One region of the Pseudarthrobacter sp. alpha12b genome, then DNA from elsewhere that is predicted to be linked to it. Evidence: predicted binding sites of a transcription regulator. Region 1 holds the regulator's gene; each other region holds the start of a gene.
What was found. Region 1 encodes Rex, which represses fermentation and respiration genes when NADH is low (regulators of the CRP and FNR family bind a similar motif). Its sites were predicted from a motif close to CTTGTGAANNNNTTCACAAG; they were not measured.
Positions count from the first base shown of each region.

Region 2: the regulator Rex is predicted to act here: its motif matches at 4,580-4,599, upstream of araB (ribulokinase).
Region 3: the regulator Rex is predicted to act here: its motif matches at 7,492-7,511, upstream of benA (benzoate 1,2-dioxygenase large subunit).

Region 1 is NZ_CP196746.1:2,728,049-2,737,890, reverse strand. Features, by position in the region: gene ACTAQI_RS12650 (3-deoxy-7-phosphoheptulonate synthase) at 1-481, shown strand, start outside; gene ACTAQI_RS12645 (helix-turn-helix domain-containing protein) at 637-849, shown strand; gene ACTAQI_RS12640 (30S ribosomal protein bS22) at 1,001-1,099, shown strand; gene ACTAQI_RS12635 (HAD family hydrolase) at 1,171-1,989, opposite strand; gene ACTAQI_RS12630 (glutaredoxin family protein) at 2,068-2,322, shown strand; gene ACTAQI_RS12625 (redox-sensing transcriptional repressor Rex) at 2,333-3,037, shown strand; gene ACTAQI_RS12620 (hypothetical protein) at 3,131-3,919, opposite strand; gene ACTAQI_RS12615 (YceI family protein) at 4,125-4,673, opposite strand; gene ACTAQI_RS12610 (histidine phosphatase family protein) at 4,889-5,569, shown strand; gene ACTAQI_RS12605 (TlpA family protein disulfide reductase) at 5,623-6,183, shown strand; gene ACTAQI_RS12600 (cytochrome c biogenesis CcdA family protein) at 6,199-6,954, shown strand; gene resB (cytochrome c biogenesis protein ResB) at 6,954-8,717, shown strand; gene ccsB (c-type cytochrome biogenesis protein CcsB) at 8,717-9,805, shown strand.
Region 2 is NZ_CP196746.1:4,469,216-4,479,057, forward strand. Features, by position in the region: gene ACTAQI_RS20745 (MFS transporter) at 1-319, shown strand, start outside; gene mmsB (multiple monosaccharide ABC transporter permease) at 427-1,707, opposite strand; gene mmsA (multiple monosaccharide ABC transporter ATP-binding protein) at 1,712-3,241, opposite strand; gene chvE (multiple monosaccharide ABC transporter substrate-binding protein) at 3,347-4,474, opposite strand; gene araB (ribulokinase) at 4,742-6,502, shown strand; gene ACTAQI_RS20770 (L-ribulose-5-phosphate 4-epimerase) at 6,499-7,215, shown strand; gene araA (L-arabinose isomerase) at 7,250-8,770, shown strand; partial or broken gene ACTAQI_RS20780 (hypothetical protein) at 8,763-8,828, shown strand; gene ACTAQI_RS20785 (LacI family DNA-binding transcriptional regulator) at 8,825-9,838, shown strand.
Region 3 is NZ_CP196746.1:3,274,768-3,284,609, forward strand. Features, by position in the region: gene ACTAQI_RS15165 (AAA family ATPase) at 25-2,856, opposite strand; gene ACTAQI_RS15170 (1,6-dihydroxycyclohexa-2,4-diene-1-carboxylate dehydrogenase) at 2,917-3,744, opposite strand; gene benC (benzoate 1,2-dioxygenase electron transfer component BenC) at 3,744-5,315, opposite strand; gene benB (benzoate 1,2-dioxygenase small subunit) at 5,440-5,976, opposite strand; gene benA (benzoate 1,2-dioxygenase large subunit) at 6,012-7,397, opposite strand; gene catA (catechol 1,2-dioxygenase) at 7,727-8,608, shown strand; gene ACTAQI_RS15195 (benzoate/H(+) symporter BenE family transporter) at 8,700-9,842, shown strand, end outside.

The sequences.
Region 1 (9,842 bases):
GGCGGCGGCGCAGGCCTTCCTGGGGATTGACGGCGAAGGGCGGGCCGCGCTGGTGGCAACAGCAGGAAACCCGGACACCCACGTGATCCTCCGCGGCGGCCGCAAGGGGCCCAACTACTCAGCGGCCGACGTGGAACGTGCCTCCACCGAACTGGCGGGCAAGGGGCTCAACCCGCGTCTGATCGTGGACGCGAGCCACGCCAACAGCGGCAAGAGCCACCACCGGCAGGCTGAGGTGGCGCTGGAAATCGGCGCCCAGCTTGAGGAAGGGGGAGCGGCGGCGCGGGCGGTGGCCGGTGTAATGCTGGAAAGCTTCCTGGTGGGCGGCGCCCAGAACCTGGATGTTGCGGAGCACGCGGCGGGACGCTCCGAACTGGTCTACGGCCAGAGCGTTACGGACGCCTGCATGGACTGGGATGTTTCCGCGTCCGTCCTGGAGCAGCTTGCGGCATCGGCCCGGAAGCGGCGGCAGTCGAATTAGGGGGCTGAAATAGGGTAGGCACTACTTTCACATCTGCCACAGGAACATCTAGAGTATCTAATGAGGTGGTTGGTGGATGGCTCAGCATCAGAACACCGCATTGGCACGTACCTGGGGTGACTGTTGTCCATCCGTCAGCAAAGGAAAATAGGGAAATGTCGGCAGAACAGAACTTCTCCAACGCGAAGTTCCTCACCGTGGCTGAAGTAGCCGAGGTCATGCGCGTCTCCAAAATGACTGTTTACCGCCTGGTCCACTCCGGCGAAATGCCGGCTGTGCGCTTTGGCCGCTCCTACCGGGTCCCCGAAAATGCCGTTGAACAGTACCTCAAGGGTGCTGTTGTGGACGGCCACACCGAGACCGCCTGAGGCGGCCTGTCCCGAGCCGCTCCCGATAGGCGGTACCCTGTTAAGGAACGTTTTACGTCATTGTAAGAATCTGTCAGTTGTTCAGTTCGTAGCTCTGTCCACGGACATTCTCCATCAGACAGGTACTGCATCTAGTTTGTAAGGAACTTTCGTGGGTTCAGTTATCAAGAAGCGTCGCAAGCGTATGGCCAAGAAGAAGCACCGCAAGCTGCTTCGCAAGACCCGTCACCAGCGCCGTAACAAGAAGTAGAGATACTTCGAACAGCGTGGAAATGCCCGTCGCCTTCCGAGGCGGCGGGCATTTCGTTTATGCCGGGGCGGCTATGCCCGGGGGCCGCGGATCCGGGCGAAGCCCTTCCAGAGGCCGTAGACCACACCGCCGAAGGTTGCTGCCTTCAGGCCCAGCGTGGCAGCGCGCCGGCCCGCGCGGAAATCGTAGACCGGCCAGTTCCGGTCGCGGGCGTGGCGGCGAAGCTTGGCGTCGGGGTTGATGGCCACAGGGTGTCCAACCAGTGACAGCAGCGGGACGTCGTTGTAGGAGTCGCTGTAAGCCCAGCAGCGCTTGAGGTCCAGGTCTTCCTGGTCCGCCATGGCCTGGACGGCCACGGCCTTGGCTGAGCCGTGCAGGATGTCTCCAACGAGGCGTCCGGTGTACATGCCGTCCGACACTTCACCCACCGTCCCCAGGGCTCCGGTCAGTCCCAGGCGGGTGGAGATGACCGTTGCCACTTCGATGGGTGTGGCCGTCACCAGCCAGACGCGGCGGCCCACCCGGAGGTGCTGTTCGGCCAGGGCTTTGGCGCCCGGCCAGATCCGCGAGGCGATCATTTCGTCGTAGACCTCTTCGCCCAGCGCCTTGATGTCGTCCACGCTGATGCCCACTGCCAGGGTCAGGGCCGAGTCCCGGACGGCATGGACATCGTCCATGTTCTCGCCGCGGGCCACAAACTTGAACTGCTTCCAGGCCATACCGGCGGCCTGGGCCAGGGTGAAGGCTCCGCGCTGGTGCATCTTCCGCGCCACATGGAAAAGGCTGGCCCCGCGCATCAAGGTATTGTCCACGTCGAAAAACGCCGCCTCACCGGGCTGCGGCGCAGCAACCGGCCGCGTGACTACGGCGACGTATTTCTCCTCGGGCATGGACTTGAGTCTAGTCAATCCACTCGTTGGCTGCCGTCGGCGTCGCCCGCACGGCGCGAACGGCGATACCGTTAAGCCATGGCTACCCCCCGCGTCGTCCTGGTCACCAAAGCTGACTGCCACCTTTGCGAAGAGGCGCGCGACGCCGTCAGCCGGGTCACCGCCTCATTGGGCCTTACGTGGAGCGAAGAGCTGGTGGACAACCAGCCCGATCTGCGGGAGCGTTACGCCGAGGAAATCCCGGTGGTCCTGGTGGACGGGGTGCAGCGCGACTTCTGGAAGATCGACGAAGCCCGGTTGGAACGCGTCCTGCAGCGCGCCATGGCCCATTAGGGGGATATGAGTGACGTCCTTGGATTCAACGCCCCAGCCTGTCCCGGACCTTCCGGATGCCACGGGCGCGCCGGCAAAGCAGATTCCACCTGCTGCCGTGGCCCGGTTGACGCTCTACCTGCGTGCCCTGAACACCCTGCTGGCCGAGGGGGTTGAGCGTGTCTCCTCCGAATCCCTCGCGGAAGCTTCCGGTGTCAGTTCCTCTACGCTGCGCAAGGACCTGTCCCACGTGGGGTCCTACGGAACCAGGGGCGTTGGCTATGAGGTCCAGTACCTCAGCCGCCATATCGCCGCGGCCCTTGGGCTGACGCATGACTGGAAGGTGGCCATCGTTGGAGCCGGAAACCTGGGCAAGGCGCTGGCCCGCTACGGCGGCTTCGAATCCCGCGGGTTCGACGTCGTGGCGATTTTCGACGCGGACCAGATGGTGGTGGGCAACGAGGTGGGATGGCTGCGGGTCAGCGATGTGGCAGACCTTGAGACCGTCCTGCACCGTACCGGGGCCAACATGGTGGTCCTGGCACTTCCGGCGGCGGTGGCCCAAGGCATCTGCGACCGGGTTGTGGCGGCCGGCGTGCACAGCGTGCTCAGCTTCGCGCCCGTGATGCTGCAGGTTCCCGAAGGCGTCAACCTCCGCAAGGTGGACATGGCCACCGAACTCCAGATCCTGGCCTACCACGCCCAACGGGCGCAGGCGCCGGGGCAGACAGCGTAAAGGGTTTCGGGCTCCGAACACCCGGCTGACAGACAAACGGCCCGGGATGCACTGCTGCATCCCGGGCCGCTCGTCTGTCAGTAGAGGTGCTGATTACCGCCCGTAAGGGTTGCCGAAGCCGCCGGAGTACGGGTTGGCGAAGGGCTGCTGCTTCCGGAAGTACGGGGCAGCGGCAGGGAGGTAGAGCAGCACGATGGCGGCGATCCCCAGGACGGTCCCGAGCGTCCCGATGCTGGGCACTCCGAACAGGCCGAATATGGACAGCGCTGCAAACACCGTTCCCAGGATGCGTGCCCAGTTCTTGCCCTTGCGGATGAAGAAGGCCACCAGCAGGTAGAGGGCGGCGCCGATGATGGCGAAGACCACCAGTGTGCCGGCGATGACGCTCTTGATGTCGTCATACGTGACCCCGCTGGCGCCACCGGCCGCCATCTGGTCCTCAAAAGTCTTCCTGAACATCGGATCATCCAGCTGGGTCAGCCCGGTGAGCATCGAGATGACAAAAATCACGGCGGACGCGATCAACAGCCAGAACGAGATGTTCACCAACTGCGGGACGCCGTTGCTACCGGCGGCCTGCGGCTGCTCCGATGGGTACTGGCCGTACGGCGACTGGCCATACTGCGGTGCGTTCTGGCCGTAGCCCGGACCCTGGGGCGCATTTTGCCCGTACTGCGGTGCGTTCTGGCCGTACTGGGGCGCTGCCGGCGGCTGGGAACCATACTGGGGCTGGTTCTGACCATACTGCGGTGCGTTCTGGCCATACTGGGGCGCGTTCTGACCGTAGCGGGGCTGCTGCGGTCCGGGCTGCTGGTTGCCGGACTGGTCATTGCCGGAATGGGGGTCTTGGGGCGCGGGCGGCGGGACGGGAGGAGTACTCATGGCGTTCCTTCTGCAGGTGGGGATCCGGGTAGGCTGCCGGGAATCGGTCCTCTGCCTTCCCCCCGGCATGGCTTAAGTCCACCGTACCCCCGGCGGGCGCCGGTGTGGGTGATTCAGCAGGTATTCGCGCAGGTGGTTGCCGTTAAACAGGGAACCCCGGCCCAGGCCGGGAAGGCCAGGTTCCGGGGTGCCCTGAAGGGGGAACTTATGCTGCGGGAGCGATGAAGGCGAGTTCCAGGTTGATGGCAACCTTGTCGCTGACCAGCACGCCGCCGGTTTCCAGGACGGCGTTCCAGGTCAGGCCGAAGTCCTTGCGGCTGATGGTGGTTTCGGCGGAAACGCCGGCGCGGGTGTTGCCGAACGGGTCAACGGCCACGCCATTGAACTCGGTTTCCAGGGTCACCGGGCGGGTGACGCCCTTGATGGTCAGGTCGCCGTTGAGCTCGTAGCTGTTGCCCTTGGCCACCAGGCCGTTCGAGACGAACGAGATTTCCGGGAACTTCTCCACGTCGAAGAAGTCCCCGCCCTTGACGTGGCCGTCGCGGTTGGCGTCGCCGGAATCGAAGCTGGCGGTCTTGATGGTGGCCTTGATCCTGGAATCGGCCACATCCTCGGTGAGGTCAAGCGTGGCGGCGGCTTCGGTGAACTGGCCGCGGACCTTGCTGATGCCGGCGTGCCGGACGGTGAAGCCGATCTCGCTGTGGGAGTTGTCCAGGGTCCAGGTGCCGGTGGTGACGTCTGCGGGAAGTGCCATGATGTTGCTCCTTGTTGTGAATGCCTGCCGTGGTCCTGCGGTTGAACCTTCATCGGTTGAAGTCTCAACTAACTTGCTGCATCCAGTATAAACATGCATTTGCATGTTTTGTTCCCGCTTCCGGAACATTTCTTCAAAAACTTCAGTTCTACTCTTTGTAGAAAGCACGTGCAGGAGATTTCGGATCGCACGCCATCTTTGAGAAACTGGTAAACATGCCCCAAGCCACTGTCCATCTGCTCCGCCACGGCGAGGTCCACAATCCCGACGGCGTTCTCTATGGACGGCTCCCCGAATTCCACCTCTCCGAACTGGGGCAGGAGATGGCCCGGACGCTTGCCGAACACTTCCGGCAGCGCGCCGAGCACGGTGCCCGGATCACCTACCTGGCCGCCTCGCCGCTGGACCGTGCGCAGGAAACCGCGCGGCCGACGTCGGAAGCGCTGCACCTGCAGATCCACACCGATGAGCGCATCATCGAGGCGGAAAACTACTTCGAGGGCATGAAGGTCACCAAGGCCGAACTCCGCCGGCCACGGCACTGGCCGCACCTGGTCAACCCGCTGCGCCCGTCGTGGGGCGAACCGTACAAGCAGCAGGCCGCCCGGGTGGCGGCCGCCGCGCAGCATGCGCGACTGCGGGCCATCGAGCTGGCTGCCGGCGACTTTGGCGCCGAAGGCCCGGAGGCCATCCTGGTGAGCCACCAGCTCCCCATTTGGGCCGCGCGGCTGAGCGCTGAGGGCCGGCCCCTGTGGCATGACCCGCGCAAGCGCGAGTGCACCCTGACATCCGTCACGTCCCTGGTGTTCGACGACGACGGCTCGCTTTTGCGGGTCGAGTACAGCGAGCCCGCGGCATCCCTTCTTCCCGGTGCCGCCAGCACCCCTGGAGCCTAGCAGTGAGCAACAACAACCTTCCCTCGCGCCGCAGCCTGCTTGCAGCAGGCGGCATGGCCCTGACCGCGCTGACCCTGGGCCTGTCCGGCTGTGCCCAGGAGGATGCGCTGGCCAAGCAGGCCAAGGCCGGCGACAACAAGAACTACGTGGCCGGCGACGGCTCCGTGACCGAGTTCGCCGCCGGGGACCGCAAGGAAGCCGTGCAGATCCAGGGCGCGCTCTTCAGCGGCGCCGCCGTTACCCCTGCCGATTTCCAGGGCAAGGTGAGCGTCCTGAACTTCTGGTTCGCCGCCTGCGCGCCGTGCCGCGTGGAAGCACCGCTCCTCGAAGAACTGCACCAGGAGTTCAAGGACCAGGGCGTGCAGTTCTTCGGCGTCAACCTCCGGGACGAGAAGCCAACGGCGGAGGCGTTCGAGAAGACCTTCAACCTGACCTACCCCAGCTTTGACGACAAGGACGGCGGCGTCCTGCTGTCCGTGTCCGGCCTGGTGCCGCCCGGCGCCGTGCCCACCACCCTGGTGCTGGACAAGCAGGGGCGGGTGGCCTCCCGAGTCCTCGGCGAAATCGAGAAGGGCACCCTGAAAGCCCTCATCACTGCCGCCGTGGCGGAATAGGGAAAGGCCGCGACCGTGAACAGCCCCTTCGCCGAAGCCATCCTCAGCGGCTCCCTCCTGCTGGCCATTCCGGTAGCCCTGCTCGCCGGACTGGTATCCTTCCTTTCCCCCTGTGTCCTGCCCCTGGTTCCCGGCTACCTGGGCTACGTGACCGGCCTGAGCGGCGTGGACCTGCAGAAGCAGAAGCGCGGCCGGATGCTGGCAGGCATCGGGTTGTTCGTCCTGGGCTTCTCCGTGATCTTCGTCCTGCTGGGCGGCGCGTTCGGCCAGCTGGGCACCCTGATCACCGGCAGCCAGAACGCCTGGATCACCCAGCTCCTGGGAGTACTGGTCATCATCATGGGCATCGTCTTCATGGGCGGCTTCAGCTGGCTGCAGCGTGACGCCAAGATCCACGCCAAGCCGCCCGCCGGGCTCTGGGGAGCGCCGCTGCTGGGACTGACTTTCGGCCTGGGCTGGGCGCCGTGCATTGGCCCCACCTACTCTGCCGTGCAGCTGCTGAGCCTCTCCGGCGGCTCCTCTGCCGCCAAGGGCGCCTTCCTGGCGTTCGTGTACAGCCTGGGACTGGGCATCCCGTTCCTGCTGATCGCCCTGGCCCTGCGGCGCGGGATGGGCGTCATGGCGTTCTTCCGCAGGCACCGCCTGGCCATCCAGCGGACCGGCGGCGGGATCCTGGTGGTGCTCGGGCTGCTGATGGCCACCGGTGTATGGGGCGCCTGGGTGACCGGGCTGCAGTACTGGTTCCAAACCGACGTGAAGTTGCCGATCTGATGAGCGAGCGTGTGAACGTAAAGAACAAGCAATCCGCCCCTGTTGCGGAGGCAAAAGCCCAGGCTGCCCTTCCGGCCCTGGGACCCAAGGGCATGCTGCGGTGGGCCTGGACCCAGCTGACCAGCATGCGCACGGCGTTGTTCCTGCTGCTGCTGCTCGCCGTCGCCGCCGTCCCCGGATCGCTGTTCCCGCAGCGGCCCGCCAACCCGGCCGTGGTGACCCAGTACATCAAGGACCACCCGGACTACGGCAAGCTGCTGGACTCCCTGCAGCTCTACGACGTCTACTCCTCGGCGTGGTTCTCAGCGATCTACCTCCTGCTGTTCATCTCGCTGATCGGCTGCGTGGTGCCGCGCGCCATCGCCCATTACAAGGCCATGCGCTCCCAGCCGCCGCGTACCCCGCAGCGCCTTTCCCGGCTGCCGGAATACGGCACCCTGGTGATCCCTGCGAGTGCCGCCATCCCGGCGTCGGATGCCATCAACGGTGCGGCAGGGCTGCTCCGCAAGCGCGGTTACCGGGTGGAGGTCAGGGATGCCGACGGCGCCCTTCCGTCCCTGGGTGCCGAACGCGGCTTCATGAAGGAAGTGGGCAACCTGGTTTTCCACACCTCGCTCATCGGCGTGCTGGTGTCCGTGGCCGCCGGCGGCCTGTTCGGGTACAGCGGCCAGCGCATCCTGGTGGAAGGCGACACGTTCGTGAACACCCTGGTGGGCTACGACCAGTTCAACCCGGGCACCAACTTCCAGTCCAGCCAGCTCCAGCCGTACTCGCTCCAGCTGGACAAGTTCAACATCACGTTCGACCGCGAATCCAGGGGCAAGTTCGGCCAGCCCATCGACTTTGCCGCCACCGTGACCACCAAGGAAAACCCGGACGCTCCGCCCAAACAGGAGATCCTGAAGGTCAACGACCCCGTGAGCCTGGGCGGCACCAGCATCTACCTCACCGGCAATGGCTACGCACCCGTCGTCACCATCCGGGACGGGGCGGGCAACGTGGCCATGCAGGGCCCGGTGGTGGCCAAGCTGCAGGGCGAGAACTACTACTCCTCGGTGGTGATCAAGGTCCCCGACGCCCAGCCGGACCAGCTGGGATTCGTGGGCTTCTTCCTCCCCACCGCGTTCGTCACGGACAAGAACGTCTCGTTCAGCGCCGACCCTGAGCTGTTCAACCCGCAGCTGACCCTGAACTCCTACTACGGGGACCTGGGCCTGAACAAGGGTGCTCCGCAGAACGTCTTCGAACTGGACGTGAAGAACCTGACGCCGCTCAATGCCAGGAACCTCGCGGCAGGCGGCATCACGCTTGCCCCCGGCTCCAGCTACACCCTGCCGGACGGCAAGGGCAGCATCAGCTTCGACGGCGTGAAGCGGTACATCGGCGTGGACATCCACCACAACCCCGGCCAGGTGTACGCGCTGGTGTTTGCCCTGCTGGCCGTGGCAGGCCTGATCCTCTCGCTGTACGTCAACCGCCGGCGCGTCTGGGTACGGACCGGCACCGCAGGCGACGGCCGCACCATGGTGGAATACGGGCTGCTGGCCCGCGGCGAGGACCACCGGCTGGCCGGCGAGGCAGCGGCACTGCGGAAACTGTTCGCCGCAGAGTGGCAGCTCCCCGGGGATGCTGCCCCTGAAGACGCTGCCCAGTCCCAGCAAACTCCCAGCCGGACAAGCGATAATGGCCCGGGCTCCGTCGATATAGCGGCCGGCCCCGCCACCACCCCAGCAGGCCCCACCGGGCCCGAAAAGGACCAGTAATGCCATTTGGAATCAACGAAACCATGGGCCAGTACAGCGAACTCTTCATGCTGCTGGCGGCGGGCACCTACACGGTGGCCTTCATCGCCTTCGCCTGGGACCTGGCCAAGAGCAGCAAGGCCCTGCGCGCAGTGGACCTCAAGGCCGCCCGGGCCGGGGGCACCGCCAAGGTTCCCGTAGCAGCCGGAGTTGCGGCAGGCTCCGCCGGGGCCCGCCTGGACGGGCCCGCCGACCGGGCCGAGCGCCCGTCGTCGTCCGCTGCCAAGGCCGGCGGGGCAGGAACCGGCGGTGTCATGACGGCCGACGGCGACATGAAGTACGCCACGGAGCGCCGGGTTCCGGCGCGGGTCGCCGTGGCCCTGACCACCCTTGCCGTCCTCATCCACGGCGCCGGCGTGGTCACCAGGGCCCTGGGCGCCGGCCGGGTGCCGTGGGGCAACATGTACGAGTTCCTCACCACGGGCGCTTTCCTGGTGGCCGCCGTCTTCCTGCTCTCGCTGATCCGGCGCGACCTCCGCTTCCTGGGCACCTTCGTGGTGGGCCTGGTGATCATCATGCTGGTGGCTGCCTCGGTGGCATTCTGGACCCCCGTGGGCCACCTGGTTCCTGCACTGCAGAGCTACTGGCTGGTCATCCACGTGTCCATTGCCGTGCTTTCCTCGGCCCTGTTCACCCTGACGTTCGCCATGTCCGCCCTGCAGCTGGTGCAGTCCCACCGGCAGAAAACCGTTGCTGCCGGCGGCGCCGACAAGCTCGGCTTCATGCGCCTGGTGCCCTCGGCGCTCAGCCTGGAAAACCTGTCCTACCGCATCAACGCCATCGCCTTCATCGGCTGGACCTTCACCCTCATGTTCGGTGCGATCTGGGCCGAAAAGGCCTGGGGCCGGTTCTGGGGCTGGGACACCAAAGAGGTGTGGACGTTCGTTATCTGGGTTGTCTACGCAGGCTACCTGCACGCCCGTGCCACCCGCGGCTGGACCGGAACACGGGCCGCGTGGCTGTCGATCGTGGGCTATCTCTGCGTGATCTTCAACTTCACCATCGTGAACCAGTTCTTCAACGGACTCCACTCCTACTCGGGCCTCTAAGCCGGGCGTTCCCCGGCTGTTGGACCAGGAGTCCAAC
Region 2 (9,842 bases), 1.7 Mb from region 1:
CCACGTCTTCTGGCTGGCCCTGGTGCTCCTGGCGCTCTGGGCGGTGGTTGCCTCGGCCGGCACCCCGGTGCGCCAGGCGTACCTCAACGACATGATTGCCTCGAAGCAGCGGGCCACAGTCCTGAGTTTTGCCTCGCTGATGGGGTCCAGCGGGGGAGTGGTGGTGCAGCCAGTGCTTGGCAGGACAGCGGACCTCTACGGCTATCCGGCGTCACTGGCCCTGGGCGGCGCGGTGCAGCTGCTTGCGGCGCCTTTCATCGTGCTGAGCCGGCGCCGGCGCTCGCCGGCAGATGCAGCAACCGGTCTGGCAGCGCCCTGAGCGGTTGCCGGGAAAGTGCTGCAGGAGCCGCACGCAAGGAAGGCCCCCGTGGCCCTGGATTCGGTCCAGGGCCACGGGGGCCTTTATACGTGCAGGTGCCAGCTGTCCTACTTGATGCCTGCGTCCACCGTTTCGCTGGCTGCCGGCGCCGGCTTCTCCTGTGCCGGCGGAGGGCTGGTCTTCAGCTTGAACCGCTTCCCGAGGTCACCACCGCCGCCGCCGCGGTTCTTGTTGAAGATGTCGAAGCCGACGGCGACAAGGAGTACCAGGCCCTTAATGAGCTGCTGGTAATCGGTGCCCAGACCCAGGATGGACATGCCGTTGTTGAGCACGCCCATGATCAGGCCGCCGATCATTGCTCCGGCCACTGTTCCGATGCCGCCGGTGACGGCGGCGCCGCCGATGAACGCTGCAGCGATGGAGTCCAGTTCGAAGCCGGTTCCACCGGCGGGCTGTGCCGAGTTGAGCCGGGCGGTGAAGACAAGGCCCGCCAGCGCGGAGAGGACGCCCATGTTCACGAAGAGCCGGAAGGTGACGGCTTTGGTCTTGATGCCTGACAGTTCGGCTGCGTGGAGGTTGCCGCCGATTGCGTACGTGTGCCGCCCGAAGACGCTGTTGTTCATGAGCGCGGTGTAGGCAATCACCAGCGCGGCCAGGACCACCAGGACGATGGGCGTGCCGCGGTAGGAGGCCAGCAGGAAGGTGATGATGAGCATGAGCAGCGACGTGAAGGCGGTCTTGATGACGAACCAGACCAGGGGTTCGCTTTCCAGATCGAAATTCCTGCGGATCCTGCGCTCCTTGAAGGCCTGGATCAGCAGGGCAGCCGTAGCACCGACGCCCAGGATGACCGTCAGCCATTCCAGCACGGACGTGCCGCCCGAGATGTCCGGAAGGAAGCCGCCGCCCAAGGCGCGCAGTTCGGCGGGGAAGGGTGTGATCTGCTGGTTCTTGAGGGTGATGAGCGTGAGCCCGCGGAAGATCAGCATGCCGGCGAGCGTGACGATGAAGGCCGGGATTCCCACATAGGCGATCCAGTAGCCCTGCCAGGCGCCGACCAGCGCACCGACCAGCAGGCAGGCAGGGATGGCGGCCCACCACGGCCAGCCCCAGTGCACGATCATGACGCCGGCAACGGCACCGATGAACCCGGCCACCGAGCCGACGGAAAGGTCGATGTGCCCGGCGATGATCACCATCACCATGCCGATGGCCAGGATGAGGATGTAGCTGTTCTGGACCACCAGGTTGGTGACGTTCTGCGGTTCCAGCAGGATCCCGCCGGTCAGTCCCTGGAACAGCAGGACGATCAGGATCAGGGCAACGAAGATGCCAACCTGGCGGAGGCGGCTTGTGAGGAATCCGAGCGATTCTCGTAAGGCGGACATTTCGCTATTCCTTCTCTTTGGTCATGTAGTGCATCAGGGTTTCCTGGGTGGCCTCGGCGATGGGCACTTCACCGGTGATGTGGCCGGCGGCGAGGGTGTAGATCCGGTCGCAGATGCCCAGGAGCTCGGGAAGTTCCGAGGAAATGACGATCACGGCTTTTCCTTCGGCCGCGAGCTTGGTGATGATCGTGTAAATCTCGTATTTGGCGCCGACGTCGATCCCGCGGGTGGGTTCATCGAGGATGAGCACATCAGGGTCCGAGAACATCCATTTGCTCAGCACTACCTTCTGCTGGTTCCCGCCGGAGAGCTTCCCCGTGATGGCGGCCACCGAGGGCGCCTTGATGTTCATGCTCTTGCGGTAGCCGTTGGCCACCACGGTCTCCTGGTTCTTGTCCACGAAGCCGCGTTTGGCAAGCTTGCGCAACGCCGCAAGCGAGATGTTGCGCTTGATGTCCTCGATGAGGTTCAAGCCGTAGTGCTTGCGGTCTTCGGTGGCGTAGGCAATGCCGTGCCTGATGGCGTCAGAGACGGTAGAGGTGTTGATCTCCTCGCCGTACTTGTAGACCTTGCCGGACGTGGCGGTGCCGTAGGTGCGGCCAAAAACGCTCATGGCGAGTTCAGTGCGCCCCGCGCCCATCAGCCCGGCAAGTCCCACCACTTCGCCCTTCCTGACATGCAGGTTGGCGTTCCTGACCACCATGCGGCTGTGGTCCTGGGGATGCCGGACGGACCAGTCTTCGATCCGGAGGACTTCCTCGCCGATATTCGGCTCGCGGTCCGGGTACAGGCTCTCAAGGTCCCGGCCCACCATGCCGCGGATAATCCGTTCCTGGGTGATCTGGCCTTCATCGAGCCGGAGGGTCTCAATGGTCTTGCCGTCCCGGATGATGGTGACGGCATCGGCCACCTTGCGGATTTCGTTGAGTTTGTGGCTGATGATGATGCTGGTGACCCCCTGGCCCTTCAAATGGAGGATCAGGTCCAGCAGGTGGCCGGAATCTTCGTCGTTGAGGGCGGCCGTGGGCTCGTCCAGGATGAGCAGCTTCACTTCCTTGGACAGCGCCTTGGCGATTTCCACGAGTTGCTGCTTGCCCACGCTGATGTGCTGCACAGGGGTGACGGGGTTCTCGTCCAGGCCCACGCGGGCCAGCAGCTTTGCTGCCTCCAGGTTGGTCTTGCGCCAGTCCACCCATCCGTTGGTGGCCTGTTCGTTGCCCAGGTAGATGTTCTCGGCGATGGAGAGGTACGGGCTCAGCGCCAGTTCCTGGTGGATGATTACGATGCCCCGCTTCTCGCTGTCCGAGATGCTGGAGAAGTTGCAGGGTTCGTTTTCGAAGAGGATCTCCCCATCGAAGGTGTTGTGTGGATAAACGCCGGACAACACTTTCATGAGCGTTGATTTGCCGGCTCCGTTTTCACCGCAGATGGCGTGGACCTCTCCACGGTTCACATCCAGGGTGACGTCCTGCAGCGCCTTCACGCCCGGGAACGTCTTGGTGATTCCTCGCATTTGAAGAATGGGTGTGTTCATCGTCAATTCCCACTGACTGGTCGAAGCTTGGCCTCCTGCTGCTGCAGGAGGTTGCGGGCGGGGCTGTGGCCGGATGGAGGTCCGGCCACAGCCCCCGGTCGCTGACTACTTGACGTCGGCGTCCTTGTAGTAACCCGAGTCGATCAGTTCCTTCTTGTAGTTGTCCTTGGTGATGATCACGGACTTCAGCAGGAAGGCCGGCACAACCTTGACCTTGTTGTTGTAGGTCTTGGTGTCGTTCGTTTCAGGTTCCTGGCCCTTGAGGACGGCGTCGACCATCTTGACGGCCTGGGCGCCGAGCTGGCGGGTGTCCTTGAAGATGGTGGAGTACTGCTCACCGGCGATGATGGACTTCACGGAGCCCTTCTCGGCGTCCTGGCCGGTGACCACCGGCAGGGTGCCCTTGGCATAGCCGCCGGTACTGGTGAGGGCCGAGATGATGCCGATGGACAGGCCGTCGTACGGGGAAAGGACGCCGTTCAGCTTGGTGCCGGAGCTGTAGGCGGAGGTGATGATGTCCTCCATGCGCTTCTGCGCCACGGGAGCCTGCCAGCGAAGGATCGCGGCCTGCTCAAACTTGGTCTGGCCGCTGGGGACCTTCAGGGTGCCGGCATCCAGGTAGGGCTTGAGGGTGTCCATGGCGCCGGTCCAGAAGAAGTTGGCGTTGTTGTCGTCGGGGCTCCCGGCGAAAAGTTCGATGTTGAAGGGGCCCTTGCCGTCCACCTTCTTGCCGCTGGCATCTACGAGGCCCAGGCCGGTCAGCAGCGAGGTGGCCTGCTGGACGCCCACGGTGTAGTTGTCGAACGTGGTGTAGTAGTCAACGTTGGGCGTGCCGTTGATGAGGCGGTCGTAGGCGATGACCTTGACGTTCTGCTCCTTGGCCTTTGCCAGGACATCGGTCAGGGTGGTGCCGTCAATGGCGGCAACGATCAGGGCCTTGGCGCCCTTGGTCAGCATGTTTTCGATCTGCGACACCTGGGTGGGAATGTCGTCATTGGCGAACTGGAGGTCCGTCTTATAACCAAGGTCCTTCAGGGACTTCTCAACGTTGGCGCCGTCGGCAATCCAGCGTTCGGATGTCTGGGTAGGCATTGAGATGCCGACCAGCGAGTCGCTGGGCTTCGCCGCACTGCTGGATTCGCTGGCTCCGCCACGGGAGCCGCAACCGGTAGCCCCCACGGTCAGGGCGAGGACAAGGGCCACCGCGCCCATGAGTTTTTTGATTCTCACCATTATCTCCTTCCGCGGCAGCATTACCGCGAAGTGTTGTTGGACCGGGAAGCAACGGCGCTCCGGGTCCTGGCCACATTGTTGATGTGTCGGTTCAATATAGACTGATTTGTGAACGCTAACAAGAGTTCCGTGCCCGAAACCTCGAAAGTATTTCGACTTCGTTGACTTCTGCTTTGTTAGCGTTCACACTTGCTGCAGCACTTAGCTTGACCCTGACCCTACAAAAACCGGTATTGAGGCCCATGCCTCCCGGACGGAGGCAACCCCATGCCAGATGCGCTGTTCTCTTCCAGCTCCGAGCCCCGCCAGGACCACTTCGTCATTGGAGTGGACTACGGAACCCTTTCAGGCCGTGCCGTGGTGGTACGGGTCCGCGACGGCAAGGAGCTCGGCAGCGCCGTCCACGAGTATCCCCATGCGGTGGTGACCGATTCCCTGCCCAAAGACGTGGCGGGCGACGACGGTCCACGCCTCCCCGGGGAATGGGCGCTTCAGGTGCCTAACGACTACCGGGACGTCCTGCGCACCGCGGTCCCCGCCGCGGTGGCTGACGCGGGGATCGATCCGGCCGCCGTCGTCGGTATTGCCACGGACTTCACCGCCTGCACCATGGTGCCCGTCAAAGCCGATGGCACACCGTTGAACGAACTGCCCGGCTACGCCAACCGTCCGCACGCCTACGTGAAGCTGTGGCGCCACCACGCCGCCCAGGCGCAGGCCGACCGGATCAACCGGATTGCTGCCGAGCGGGGTGAAGACTGGCTTCCCCGTTACGGAGGACTGATCTCCTCCGAATGGGAGTTTGCCAAGGGACTGCAGCTGCTGGAAGAGGATCCGGAGGCCTACGCCGAAATGGACCACTGGGTGGAGGCAGCCGACTGGATCGTCTGGCAGCTCTGCGGCCAGTATGTACGCAACGCCTGCACCGCCGGCTATAAGGGCATCTACCAGGACGGGCGGTATCCCTCGGAGGATTTCCTGGCCGCCCTGAACCCGGATTTCAAGGATTTTGTCAGCACGAAGCTGGAGCACACCATCGGACGGCTGGGGGACGCCGCCGGCACCCTGACGGCGGAGGCGGCAGCCTGGACCGGGCTGCCGGAGGGCATCGCCGTGGCCGTGGGAAACGTTGACGCCCATGTCACGGCCCCGGCTGCCAAGGCAGTGGACTCCGGCCAGCTGGTGGCCATCATGGGCACCTCCACCTGCCACGTCATGAACGGCACGGAACTGCGGGAGGTGCCGGGAATGTGCGGGGCGGTGGACGGCGGCATCGTCCCGGGGCTGTGGGGCTACGAGGCCGGGCAGTCCGGCGTGGGGGACATCTTCGGCTGGTTCACCAAGTACGGCGTGCCGCCTGAATACCACCAGGCTGCCAAGGACGCGGGTTTGGGGATCCACGAATACCTCACCGAACTGGCCTCCCGGCAGGCCATCGGGGAGCACGGCCTGATCGCGCTCGACTGGCACTCGGGCAACCGCTCAGTCCTGGTGGACCACGAGCTCTCAGGCATCGTGGTGGGCCAGACCCTCGCCACCAGGCCCGAGGACACGTACCGTGCCCTGCTGGAAGCCACCGCGTTCGGGACACGCACCATCGTGGACGCCTTCCGTGACGCCGGCGTTCCGGTCAAGGAATTCATCGTGGCCGGCGGCCTGCTCAAGAACAAACTTTTGATGCAGATCTACGCGGACGCCACCGGCCTGCAGCTGTCCACCATTGGCTCGGAGCAGGGCCCGGCCCTGGGATCGGCCATCCATGCCGCCGTCGCTGCGGGTGAATACGCGGACATCCGCGAAGCTGCCCGGGCCATGGGCTCCGAACCCGGCGAGGTCTACACGCCGATCCCGGAAAACGCGGCCGCGTACGACGAACTGTTCCAGGAGTACAAGATCCTGCACGACTACTTTGGCCGTGGCAGCAATGACGTGATGCACCGGCTCAAGGCCATCCAGCGCAAAGCCGCCCGGACCGTCCTGCCCGGCGCCGGATCCGAGCCCGAAACAACCGTGGAGGTGTCCGCATGAGCACCGAAACCGGAATCCTGGAAACCATCGCCCGTGTCCGCCAGGAAGTGTGTGCGCTGCACGCCGAGCTGACCCGCTACGAACTGGTGGTGTGGACCGCGGGCAACGTCTCCGCCCGGGTGCCCGGCACCGACCTCATGGTCATCAAGCCCTCCGGCGTCTCCTACCAGGACCTGACTCCGGAGCAAATGATCGTGACCGACCTGCATGGCACGCCAGTCAGGGGCACCAACGTTGGGGGCGGCGGCACTGTGGATTGGGGCAACCCGCCGCTGTCGCCGTCGTCGGACACTGCCGCGCACGCCTACGTGTACCGCCACATGCCGGAGGTGGGCGGGGTGGTCCACACGCACTCCACCTACGCCACGGCCTGGGCCGCCCGGGGTGAGGCAATCCCGTGTGTGCTGACCATGATGGGGGACGAGTTCGGCGGCTCCATCCCGGTGGGCCCGTTCGCACTGATCGGCGACGACTCGATCGGCCACGGCATCGTGGAGACGCTGAAGAACTCCAATTCACCGGCGGTCCTGATGCAGAACCACGGCCCGTTCACCATCGGCAAGGATGCCAGGTCCGCCGTGAAGGCCGCCGTGATGTGCGAGGAAGTGGCGCGCACGGTGCATATCTCGAGGCAGCTGGGCGATCCGCTGCCCATCGACCAGGGCTCCATCGAATCCCTCTACGCCCGCTACCAGAACGTCTACGGCCAATAACCAGCGCCGTCACCTTAGCTTCCCAGGAGAATTTATGAGCACCGCAGCAAACACGTCCCTCGACGGCTACGAGGTCTGGTTCCTCACCGGCAGCCAGCACCTGTACGGGGAGGAAGTCCTCAAGCAGGTGGCGGCCCAGTCGCAGGAGATCGCCAACCAGCTCAACGCCAGTTCGGCCGTCCCGGTAAAGATCGTCTGGAAACCGGTCCTGACCGATTCGGATGCCATCCGCCGCACCGCGCTGGAGGCGAACTCGGATGATTCGGTCATCGGGGTGACGGCCTGGATGCACACGTTCAGCCCTGCCAAGATGTGGATCCAGGGCCTGGACCTGCTGCGGAAGCCCCTGCTGCACCTGCATACGCAGGCCAACCGGGACCTGCCGTGGGCGGACATCGACTTCGACTTCATGAACCTGAACCAGGCCGCTCACGGCGACCGCGAGTTCGGGTATATCCAGTCACGCCTGGGCATTGCCCGGAAGACCGTCGTCGGGCACGTCTCCAACCCCGAGGTGGCACGCCAGGTGGGGTCCTGGCAGCGCGCCGCCGCCGGCTGGGCCGCCGTCCGCAGCCTGAAGCTCACGCGCTTTGGCGACAATATGCGCAACGTGGCCGTCACCGAAGGCGACAAGACCGAGGCCGAGCTCCGCTTCGGCGTCGCAGTCAACACCTGGTCCGTCAACGAGCTTGCCGACGCCGTGCACGGTGCGGCGGAGACCGACGTCGACGCCCTGGTGGCCGAGTATGAGGGCCTTTATGATGTGGTGCCGGAGCTCCGCGCAGGCGCGGCCAGGCACGAATCGCTGCGGTACGGCGCCCGGATCGAGCTGGGCCTGCGCAGCTTCCTGGAGGGCAACGGCTCTGCGGCGTTCACCACGTCCTTCGAGGACCTGGGTGCCCTGCGCCAGCTTCCCGGCCTCGCCGTGCAGCGGCTGATGGCTGCCGGCTACGGCTTTGGCGCCGAAGGGGACTGGAAAACTGCCATCCTGGTCCGCGCCGCCAAGGTGATGGGCGCGGGCCTGCCGGGCGGCGCCTCCCTCATGGAGGACTACACCTACCACCTGGAGCCCGGCTCGGAGAAGATCCTGGGCGCCCACATGCTGGAGGTCTGCCCCTCCCTGACGGCCACCAAGCCGCGGCTGGAAATCCACCCGCTGGGCATCGGCGGCAAGGAAGATCCGGTCCGGCTGGTGTTCGACGCCGATGCCTCCCCGGGCGTCGTCGTCGCCCTGTCCGACATGCGGGACCGTTTCCGCCTGGTGGCCAACGCCGTCGACGTTGTTCCGCTGGACCAGCCGCTGCCCAACCTGCCCGTGGCCCGCGCACTGTGGGAGCCCAAACCGGACTTCGCCACCTCAGCCGCAGCCTGGCTAACCGCCGGCGCCGCCCACCACACCGTGCTTTCCACCCAAGTGGGCATGGATGTGTTCGAGGACTTCGCCGAGATCGCCAAGACGGAACTGCTCACCATCGACGAAGGCACCACCATCCGCCAGTTCAAGAAGGACCTGAACTGGAACGCCGCCTACTACAAACTGGCCGGCGGGATCTGATCCGGTGGCACGGCTGAGGTCCCGGCCCCGGCGGCTGCCAAGGACAAGAACCCCGTGACGGACGGCAGGCCATGCCGGCTGCCCAGGCTCGAGGACGTGGCGGAAATGGCCGGGGTCTCGCACCAGACCGTGTCACGGGTGGTCAACAACCACCCCAACGTGAGCCCCGGGACCCGCGGGAAGGTGGAAGCGGCGATTGCCGCTCTCGGCTACCGCCGCAACTCCGCTGCCCGCAGCCTTGTCACCCGGCGCTCGCAGACCATCGGAGTCCTGGCAAGCGAGCTCTCGCAGTACGGGCCTGCCAACACCCTGCTGGGGGTGGAACGCGCTGCACGGGACGCTGGGTACTTCGTCAGTGTGGCTGCGCTGCGGGAGGTTAACCGGGACGCGATCCTGGACGCCGTCCGGCACTTCCTGGACCAGTCGGTGGACGGACTCGTGGTGATCGTGCCGCACCTGGAGACGCTGGCCGCCCTGGCGGAACTGCCCATCGGAGTGCCGGTGGTGGCCGTGGGTCCCAACGGAAATGACACCGTGGGCGGCGTCAAGGTGGATCAGCGCCGCGGGGCCGAACTGGCCGTGGAACATCTGATAGGGCAGGGGCACGTCCGGATCGGGCACGTCGCGGGGCCGCAGGACTGGATTGACGCCGTGGCCCGCGCCGACGGCTGGCGGGCCACCCTGGATTCCGCCGGGCTCACGGCGGACCTGATCATCGAGGGCGACTGGAGCGCGGGCAGCGGCTATGAAATCGGGCGGAAGATTGCCGCCACGCGCCGTGCCACTGCCCTCTTTGTAGGCAACGACCAGATGGCCTTGGGGGTCCTGCGCGCCCTGACCGAGGCCGGCATCAGGGTGCCGCAGGACATGTCCGTGGTGGGCTTCGATGACCAGCCGGAGGCCGGCTACTTCAGCCCGCCGCTGACGGTGGTCCGGCAGGACTTTGAAGAACTGGGCCGGCGGTGCATCCACATGATGCTCACGGCGTTCGGCGGCGCGGAGGGACCGCGGACGCTGGTGGTGGAGCCGGAACTCGTCGTGCGCAGCAGTACGGCCCCGCCCGGCTGAGGAA
Region 3 (9,842 bases), 550 kb from region 1:
CGGTTAGCGCTGGGGCGTTCCGGGTCAGTCCTTGGCCCGGAACGCGGCCGCGAGTTCGCTGCGCGACCGGATGCCCATCTTCCGGTACAGCCGCGTCAGATGGTACTGCACCGTCTTTTCGGCCAGGAACAGGGCCCGGGCCGCCTCCTTGTTGGTTGCCCCGGCAGCCACCAGCTCGGCCACGGCCTGTTCCTGGGCCGTGAGCTGTTGATGGTGGCTGCCCACTGAGGAGAGCACCGGGTCCGCCGGGTCCGGCAGGTTCCCCACGTCCAGGCCGGTCGCTTTCAGCTCGCGGTCGCACCGTTCCACGTACGTGGCCGCACCGAGGGTGTCATACAGGTCCCGTGCCGCCCGCAGCACTGATGACGCCAGGCGGCGCTTTCCGGCCCGGCGCATGCTTTGCCCGAACGCAAAACTAATCCGCGCCCGCAGATAGGGGCGGTTGAGCCCGCGAAGGTGTCCCAGCGCCGCCTCGAAGTACTCCCTTGCCGTGTCCGGGTCCCCCTGCGCGGCCAGCAGCCGGCCCCTGGCCCACGCCACGCGGGCCAGGTCGGAGGGGACTTCCCGCTCGCGGTGCACTCCTTCGAATGCGGTGAGGAACGTCTCTGCGGCGTCGAGCTTGTCGGTCATGACCAGCGCATTGACGTAGGTGTCCTGCCACGGCCAGAAGGACACCCGTTGATCGGTCCAGGGGTCCAGTTCGGCCAGCGGCTGCAAAGCAGCCAGGGCACTTTCGTAATCCGCCCGTGCCTCGTGGAAGCGGGCGCGCGCCAAGCTGGCCGGGACCTGCATGGCCCGGTAGGTTCCCGGCTGCACCGCGGCCTGCGACACGTAGTAGCGTGCCCGGTCCCAGTCGCCCCGCATGGACCACAGCTCGGCGGCGGTCCAGTACAGCAGCGGCCGGATCAACGGCATCCGCGAGGTCTCCAGCCGGACGCTTGCCCGGGAGATGGTGGCGGCGGCCGCGTCCCAGTTGCCCAGCACAAGGTGGGTGCGGGCCAGCCAGGCCTCGGCCCACAGGGAGATCCGCAGCGATCCCCCGCGGTACTCGGTGGGGGCGGCCGACTCAAAATTCACCAGCGCGGACTCGGCGTTGTCCAGGCGCAGGGCCAGCCAGCCGGCGCCCATCTGCACGCGCTGCTTCTGGGCATTCTCGGCCGCCTGGGCGGAGGCCCGCTGGTATGAGGCCTCGGCGTCGGCTATCCGGCCCTGGGCATAGAGGCCCAGTCCGTAGATGGCCTCTGACTCGATGTGCGCCGGAGTTCCGGGCTCCGTGAGCGCCATGGCCCGTTCGGCCCAGCCGGTAATCATCGGACCGTCCCAGGAAGCTACCCCGTGGAGGACAAACCGCTGGGCCACCTGCGCTGCCGCGGCGGGTTCACGCTGCGGATTGCTGGTGCGCCAGGCCATCTCCAGCTGGCTTTGGGCGCTGTCATTCTGGCCGGACACCGTAGACAGGTACCCCAGAACCGAGGAGCGCAGGGGCGACGGCGGCAGGGCATCCACTGCCCCGGCCCAGGCCTGCGCCTGGGCCACGTTGCCGGAGCCGACCAGGGCGTCGACGGCTTTCAGGAGCCGGAGGTTCCGGGCGCGGATATCAGGGGACAGCCGCGAGGCGGAGAACAGCGCGGTGGAGGCATCCTGCCACGCCCCAACCGTGGCCTGCCGGCGCGCGAATTCTTCCAGTTCCGCGGCCAGGGTTTGGTCTGCGGCCGGGGTGGCCGCAACGCGGTGGCCCAGCTGTTCGCCCTCGGACTGGACAACCTCGGCGGCCTTCCGGTGCAGGGCAATGCGCCGGCTGGGGACAATCTGTTCGTACACGGCCTCCGCGGTGCCGGGCTCCAGGAAGGCGACGGCGGAGCGGGACTGGTCCACGGACAGTCCCAGCAGCCCCGCACGGTGCCCCTCATCGAGCGCCGGCATGACGGATTCCAGGCCGCCCACCCTGGCCACCTCAGCCAGGCCCGCGCCGGGGCCGAGCACCGCTGCGGCCTCCGCGGCGGCGACCAGGGCGGGGGACGCGGCGGCAAGGATGCTGCGGACCCTGGCACGAACCCGGGAGGTGGGCGGCAGGGAAGGGAACCACGACTGCCAGGTCTCCGGGGGCAGTTCACGGAGCAGCTCCACGATGGACTGGGCAATCCCGCCGGTGTGCGTCACCAGGCCATGGGCCGCCGTCGCGTTGAGGTCCAGGCCGAACAGGCTCCGGGCCAGGTCCTGGACCTGCTGCGGCGAGAGGGGTTCCAGCGGAATGCGGGCCACCTGGTGGCCGGTGAGGAAGTCGAGGACACCGGCAGGGACGCGGGGCGCGTCAACAGGGTTGAGGGTCAGCAGGAACAGGACCCGCTTGTCGTGCAGCCTGCGCATGACGAAGGTGAGGATGCGCAGGCTCTCCTCGTCGAGCTTGTGGACGTCGTCGACGGCGACTACCACGCTGCCGTGCGTCTGCAGGCCTTCGAGATGGGTGCTGAGGGTGGAGGCGTAATTGACCACCTGGTCGGGGGTCAGGGAGGCGACGGGCCCCGGCGCCAGGGCCGGGCCGCCGTCGTAATCCTTTGCCGTACGGAGCGGCAGGGTCCGCATGAGCTGGGAGTAGCCTGCCAAGGCGAACTGCGCCTCCCAGTCGTCCCCCATGGCGGACAGCACGCGGACGCCGCGCGCGGCCGTGCGGCAGTGGTCAAGGAAGAGTTCCAGAAGCGCGGTTTTGCCGGACCCGGAAGGGCCGGAGAGGACAACGGTTCCCACCTTTCCCTTGCGGACGGTGCGGAGGATTTCCAGCAGCTGCTCGAACGCCGCGGCCCGGCCCGCCAGCGGGAAGTCCTCCGCCATCTCGCCCTGGGTGGAGCCCGCTGTCATGGCCGCAATCCTACCGGAGCGGCCCGGGCGCCCCTGGTGCCGCGCGTCCAGCACCGGCCCCTACCCCAGGTCGCCGCCGGCCACCGGGAGGATGCTGCCGGTCAGGTAGGACGCCTCGTCCGAGGCGAGGAACACGATGGGCGCGGCCTGCTCGTCCAGGGTTCCGTAGCGCTTCATGAAGGACGATTCCACGGTCTGGTCAACGATGGTTTGGTACCAGTCCTTCTCAGTCGCGGATTCGGCCTCCGGCCCGCGCTTGACCTTCCGCGGCGGGGCTTCCGTGCCGCCCGGGGCGGTGGCCACCACGCGGATGCCGTGCCCGGCCACCTCCATGGCCAGCGACTGGGTCAGGGCGTTCACGCCACCTTTCGCCGCGGCATAGGGCACCCGGTGCATTCCCCTGGTGGCTACCGAGGAGACGTTCACGATTGTGCCCGTGCCCTGCTCCATCATGGCCGGCAGGACGGCCCGGCAGGTCCAGAGCGTGGGAAAGAGCGAGCGGCGGATTTCCTTCTCGATCTTGTCCTCGTCGTACTCCTGGTAGGGGCGGGCCCAGATGGTGCCGCCCACGTTGTTGACCAGGACGTCCACCCGGCCGTGGGCTGCGAGCGCGGTCTTGATGGCCTGGGTGGCGCCGGCGAAGGTCTCCAGGTCTGCTGTGACGGCCGTGGCCGACCCGCCCGAGCCCGACGCTTTTGCGGCCTCGTCGATGCCGCGGGCAACGTCGTGGACCAGGTCCGCGCGGTCCACCAGGACCACGGCGCCGCCTTCGGTGCCGATGCGCTCGGCCACCTTCTGGCCGATCCCCTGGGCTGCACCGGTGACGACGGCGACCTTCCCGCCAAACCTGCCCGGGGTCACGTATTGCCCGGCGTACGGCGCAGCCATCAGAGGGCGGCCTTGGCGTCGATGGCACCGGCCATGGTGTCCTTCGCGTCCTGGGCATGGGCGGTGATGACGGCGCGCAGGTGGTCCTTGTCGCCGCGTTCGAAGGCGTTCACGATCTCAAGGTGGTCCTGGGTGACGCGTTCGAAGATCGGCGTGCCGGCTTCGAAGGCCGCGGCCATCTGGGCGTGGACGTCCAGGCGGCGGTAGGACTCCAGGAGCATCGGGTTGTCGCAGACCATGAAGAGGTACTCGTGGAATTCCTCGTTGGTGCGCGCGAACTCCTCGGGGTCGGTGATGTTCCCGCCCTGCACCGAGCCGGTGGTGGCTTCCGCGAGCCGGCGGAACTGGCGAAGCTGCTGTTCGCTGAGCCTTCCCAGCAGCAGTTCGCTGACCGCAAGCTCCAGGCCCATGCGGGCGTCCAGTTGGGCGAAGCTGTCCTCCTTGCGGAAATCCAGCCGGCCGGTTTCCAGCGAGGACACGGCCTCGCCGCGGCTCATGGTGTCGCCTTCGGCCTGGATCTTCCCGACCGGTGCGGGGGCCCCGGTTTCGGCGTCGCCCCCGGTGGTCTCCTTCGGCGCGAAACGTTCGAAGTAGAAGTTGGCGGGCTTGACGCCTTCGGTATCCAGCCACTTGGAGACGGCGTTGACCATGGGCGGCGGGCCGCAGAGGTAGATGTCCACGTCGCCGTCGTTGAGGTGCTTCGGTTCGATGATCTGGGTGACGTAGCCGGTGTGCGGGGCGGAGGTGCCGGGCTCGGAAGCGATGTAGTCCCAGGTGAAGCCGGGCAGTTTCGCCTCGTAGGCGCGGAGCCAGTCAAGGCCCACGATGTCCGCCTCGCGGGTGAGCCCGTAGATCAGGTGGACCGGGGTGGAGGGCGGGTTTTCGGCGAGCTTTTCCAGGATGGACAGCAGCGGGGCCAGTCCGGTGCCGCCGGCCAGGAGCAGCAGGGGCCGCTTGGGCTCGCGCAGGAAGAAGGATCCGTATGGGCCGGTGAACTCGATGGCATCGCCTACCGCGGCGCGGTCGCGCAGGTACTCGGACATGGCACCCTGCGGGGTCACACGGACCATGAAGGATGCGTCCTGGACCTCGGGGCCGCTGCTGAAGGAGTAGGAACGCTCGGCGTCGGTACCGGGGACTTTGAGGTTGACGTACTGACCGGGCAGGAAGGCCAGCGCGTCCCGGTTCTCCACCTCGAGGGTGAAGGAGACCGTGGTGTCGGTGTGCCGGTTGAGCTCCTTGATGGTGGAGCTGAAGGTGGCGGCCGCCGTCTTAGCCGATTCGGACGTGGCCGGGATCTGGATGGCAAGGTCGGACTCCGGGACGGCCTGGCAGGTCAGCAGGTAGCCCTTTTCGAGCTCCTCTTCGGTCATGGCGTCGTCAATGAAGTCGCCCGGGTCGAAGGAGCCGGAATCGCAGAACGCCTTGCAGGTGCCGCAGGCGCCGTCGCGGCAGTCCGACGGAATGTTGATGCGCGCCTTGTAGGCGGCATCCATGACGGTCTCGTAGTCGCCGACCTTGATGACTTTGGTGACGCCGTCTTCGAAGCTGAGGGCTACTTTGTGGCCCATGGGGTCCTCCTGACTGGGGCGGGCGCGTCGTCGCGTCCGGGGAAAAGTTCTGGCGTGCCCGGCGGGCACGGAATGGGACCTGCCGTGCGGAGCCCGTACGTACCGGGCGCCGGCTGGGGGCAGGTCAGATCATGTAGACGTCCACCACGTGGTGGATGTAGTCGTTCTTCAGGACGACTTTCTTCTTCAGGATCACCGGCTGCGGGCCGGAAAGGTCCACCGTGTAGTAGCTGGTGCCGAAGTAGGTGTCCGTCGTGTTGTAGCGGAAGTAGAGGGTGAACCAGTTGAAGCGCACGTCCACCTTTCCGCCGTCGTTCGCCACAACCTCGACGTCCGTGATGTTGTGGCCCGTGCGCGGCTCCGGGAGGGAGGTGGCCGATGACCTGTCGGTCTTGATCCGGAACACCCGGTCCTCAATGCCGCCGCGGTTGTCGTAGTAGATCAGGGAGATCTCGTTCTGGGGATCCTGCGTCAGCTGGTCGTCCACGTCCCAGGCCGGCATCCAGAATTCGGAGTCCGGGTGGTAGCACTCCAGCCATTCATCGAACTGGCGGTCATCCAGCAGGCGGGCTTCCCGGTAGAGGAACGCCCGGACGGTTTCGAGGGTTGCGATCTCCTCCGCGGTCTGCAGGACCGGGGCGGTGTGGATCAGGTTGGTCATAGGTTCTGCGCTCTCTGTGGTTCCGGCGGGCTCTCTCAGGCGGTGACGGGAACGGATTCCAGGGTGGAACGCTCCTCTTCCTCCGCCAGGGCCCGGTCCATGACTTCCTTCCAGTACCCGTGCTGGATGGGGTAGAGCCCCTCGTCTTCGGTGCGCACGCCAGAGGCGATCACCCTGGTCATGCCCAGGGCCTGCGCCTGCTCGTCCGGGCCGGCGATCTCGTGGGTGGATCCGCGGGTCATGTCGTTCCACGGGGCGCTGGTGGCCCAGTAGGTCTTGTTGCAGGAGCGGAATTCCTCCAGGTCGTCCGGGGTGGCCATGCCCGTGGCGTTGAAGAAGTCCTCGTACTGGCGGATGCGCTTGGAACGGTTCTCCTGGGACTCCCCCTTGGGGGCGATGCAGTAGATGGTCACCTCAGTCTGGTCCGCGGAGATCGGCCGGAAGTGGCGGATTTGCGAGGAGAACTGGTCCATGATGTAGACGTTCGGGTACAGGCACAGGTTGCGGGAGATGTTGATCATGAAGTTGGCCATCTCCTCGCCGTACTTGGCCACAAGCTCGTCGCGGCGGTCCCAGAGCGGGCGGTCCTGGGGGTTGGTCCATTCCTGCCACAGCAGCAGGTGCCCGTGGTCGTAGGAGTAGAACCCGCCCTTGACCTTGCCCCATTTGCCGGCGTCCATGGCCTTGGTCTTGTTGGCGGAGTCTCCGGCGCTGCGGCGGGCCGTGGTGGCTGCGTAGTTCCAGTGCACGGCGGTGACGTGGTAGCCGTCGGCGCCGTTCTCGGCCTGGACCTTCCAGTTGCCGTCGTAGGTGTAGGTGGAGGAACCGCGCAGCACTTCCAGGCCTTCGGGTGATTGGTCAACGATCGAGTCGATGACCTTGGTGGCGTCCCCGAGGTGCTCCACGAGCGGGAGCACGTCAGCCTTCAGCGAGCCGAACAGGAAGCCGCGGTAGGACTCGAAGCGGGCCACCTTGGTGAGGTCGTGTGAGCCTTCCTTGTTGAAGGTCTCCGGGTAGCCGGCGTTCCTGGAGTCCTTGACCTTCAGCAGCTCGCCGGAGTTCTTGAAGGTCCAGCCGTGGAACGGGCAGGTGAAGGTGGTGCGGTTGTCCGTCTTGCGGCGGCACAGCATGGCGCCGCGGTGCGAACAGGCGTTGACCAGGCAGTTCAGGTTCCCGTCCTTATCCCGGGTGATCATCACGGGGGTGCGGCCAATGTAGGTGGTGAAGTAGTCCCCCACGTTGGGGATCTGCGACTCGTGGGCGAGGTACACCCAGTTGCCTTCGAAGATGTGCTTCATCTCAAGTTCGAAGATCTCCTGGTCGGTGAAGATCTCGCGCTTGGCCCGGATGACGCCGTTCTCTCGGTCGTCGATCACGGCGTCGGCAAGGACCTCGCGGGCATGGATCAGGTTCTCGGTCATGGCGTGCTCCTTCATTGGAGATTGCTGGACGGATGGGCGGAGGTCCACTCGGGAAGAGGCTTCGGCGGCGGACGTTGTCCAGCAATTCTTGCCGCTGGTGACTGCCCTCACATCAGGCAAATACCTAGGTTCCACCAAGGGTGTATTTATGTACTGATAATGACTCAAAAGACGCCTAGTTGATATTTGTAGCGTCCTTATCTGCGGGCCTACGCTTGAGATCGAGATCACGCGGTGCCGAGCAGGGCAGGTGGAACGTCCCGCCCCGCAGGCCGCGTGGGGAGCAGGAGCCCTTCCTGTCCCATTCAATGAAGAAGGTGGACATCGTCATGACCCAAACCCCAACGGACAGCCGCACGGAAAACGAAGGCACCGCCGTCGAAGCAGGCTCCAAGGCGACCGAGCGGTTCGCTGCGTCAGGCAAGCTCTCCCGCGTGGATGTATCCAAGGAACGGGTGAGCCTGCTGGCCGGCGCACTGATCAAGGCCGCCAACGACATCGTCGTCGAGCACCAGGTCACCTATGAGGAATACAACGCCCTGAAAGCATGGCTGATCAAGGTGGGCACGGACGGTGAATGGCCGCTGTTCCTCGACGTCTGGCTTGAACACACCGTTGAGGACGTGAACTCCCAGGACCGTCCCGGCACCGTCGGCACCATCGAGGGTCCCTACTACGTTCCCGGCTCTCCGGAACTCCAGACGCCCGCCACCGTGGAAATGCGCGACGACGAAGAGGGCACCCCGCTGCGCTTCACCGGCCAGTTCACCGACACCGACGGCAACCCCATCCAAGGTGCCCAGGTGGAGATCTGGCACGCGGACGCCGCCGGATTCTACTCCCAGTACGCCCCGGGCATGCCCGATTGGCTGTTCCGGGCCACCGTCAAGGCCTCCGACGACGGCCGTTTCGAGATCAACACGATGCGTCCGGCGCCCTACCAGATCCCCACGGACGGCGCCTGCGGGCAGCTGATCAACGCCGCGGGCTGGCACGCCTGGCGTCCCGCGCACATCCACATCAAGGTATCCGCGCCGGGCTACGAGCCGGTCACGCAGCAGCTGTACTTCCCCGGCGACCCCCACAACGCGGACGACATCGCCTCGGCCGTGAAGCCTGAACTGATGTTGGACCCCCGCCCCCGTACCGACGGGAAGGGCGAGGAAGTAGTTTATGACTACGTCCTGGCAAAGCAGGGCCAGAAGAAGTAGCACGCAAACTGGGAGACACCCCCGCACGGAGGCGCTCCGGAGCTGATGCTTCGGAGCGCCTCCGGTTTTTCCGCCCCAGCCAGGAGCCCCGATGAGCCATCCCCGCCACCACCCGCCCGCCACGTCCGTCGGGTCAGCCCCGCCGGCACCGGCGCCGGAACCCTTGCTGGAACGCCCCGGCGTCCGGCCCGCGGGTCCGCGCCGGATCCTTCGCGACATGGGCCTGTCCTATGTCTCCAACGGGGCTATCGGACTCATCTTCGCGGCGTCCGGACCCATCGCCGTCACCTTGGCCGTCGGGACGGCCGGTGGCCTGACGCAGGGCCAGCTGTCGTCCTGGGTTTTTGGCATTCTCTTTTCCGGCGGGGCGGCCACGCTGCTGATGTCGCTCATTTACCGGCAGCCCCTGGGCTTCGCCTGGTCCATCCCCGGCACGGTGCTCCTGGGACCGTCCCTGCAGCACCTGGCCTTCCCCGAAGTCGTCGGGGCCTTCTTCACGTCCGGGGTGCTGATCCTCGCCCTGGGCGCCACCGGGGTGGTGCGCAAAGCCATGGCGCTGGTGCCCATGCCGCTCGTGATGGCCATGGTGGCCGCGGTGTTCCTGAAATTCGGTACGGACATCGTTGCCTCGACCCAGGAGAACCCGGCAGTGGCTGCTCCGATGGTGGCCGCGTTCCTGGTCCTCACCGCAGTTCCCATGCTTGGCAGGTTCCTGCCGCCGGTCCTGGGCACCCTGGTGACGGGCTGCATTGCCGTGGCGGCCAGCGGCCAGTTCCACCTCCCGCCCGGCGGACCGCTCCTGGCCACCCCGGTTTTCACGGCCCCTGAATTCACCTGGGCTGCCCAGCTTGAGCTGGTGGTTCCGCTGGCCATCACCGTACTGTTCGTTCAAAACGGCCAGGGCATTGCCGTGCTCCGCGCCTCCGGCCATCAGCCGCCCGTGAATGCCTTCGCTATTGCGTCCGGCGCGTTTTCGGTGCTGAACGCCGGGTTCGGCGCCGTTTCCGCGTGCGTCACAGGTCCCACCAACGCCCTTTTGACGTCGTCGGGGAGCCGCCAGCGCCACTACACGGCGGCGGTGGCGTACGGCGTACTGGCCCTGGTGTTCGCAGCATTTGCTCCCACGCTGACGCGGCTGATGCTGGCAGCGCCCAAGGAATTCGTCCTGGCACTGGGCGGCATAGCGATGCTGCGGGCCCTCCAGCAGGCCTTCGTGACGGCCTTCGCAACCAGC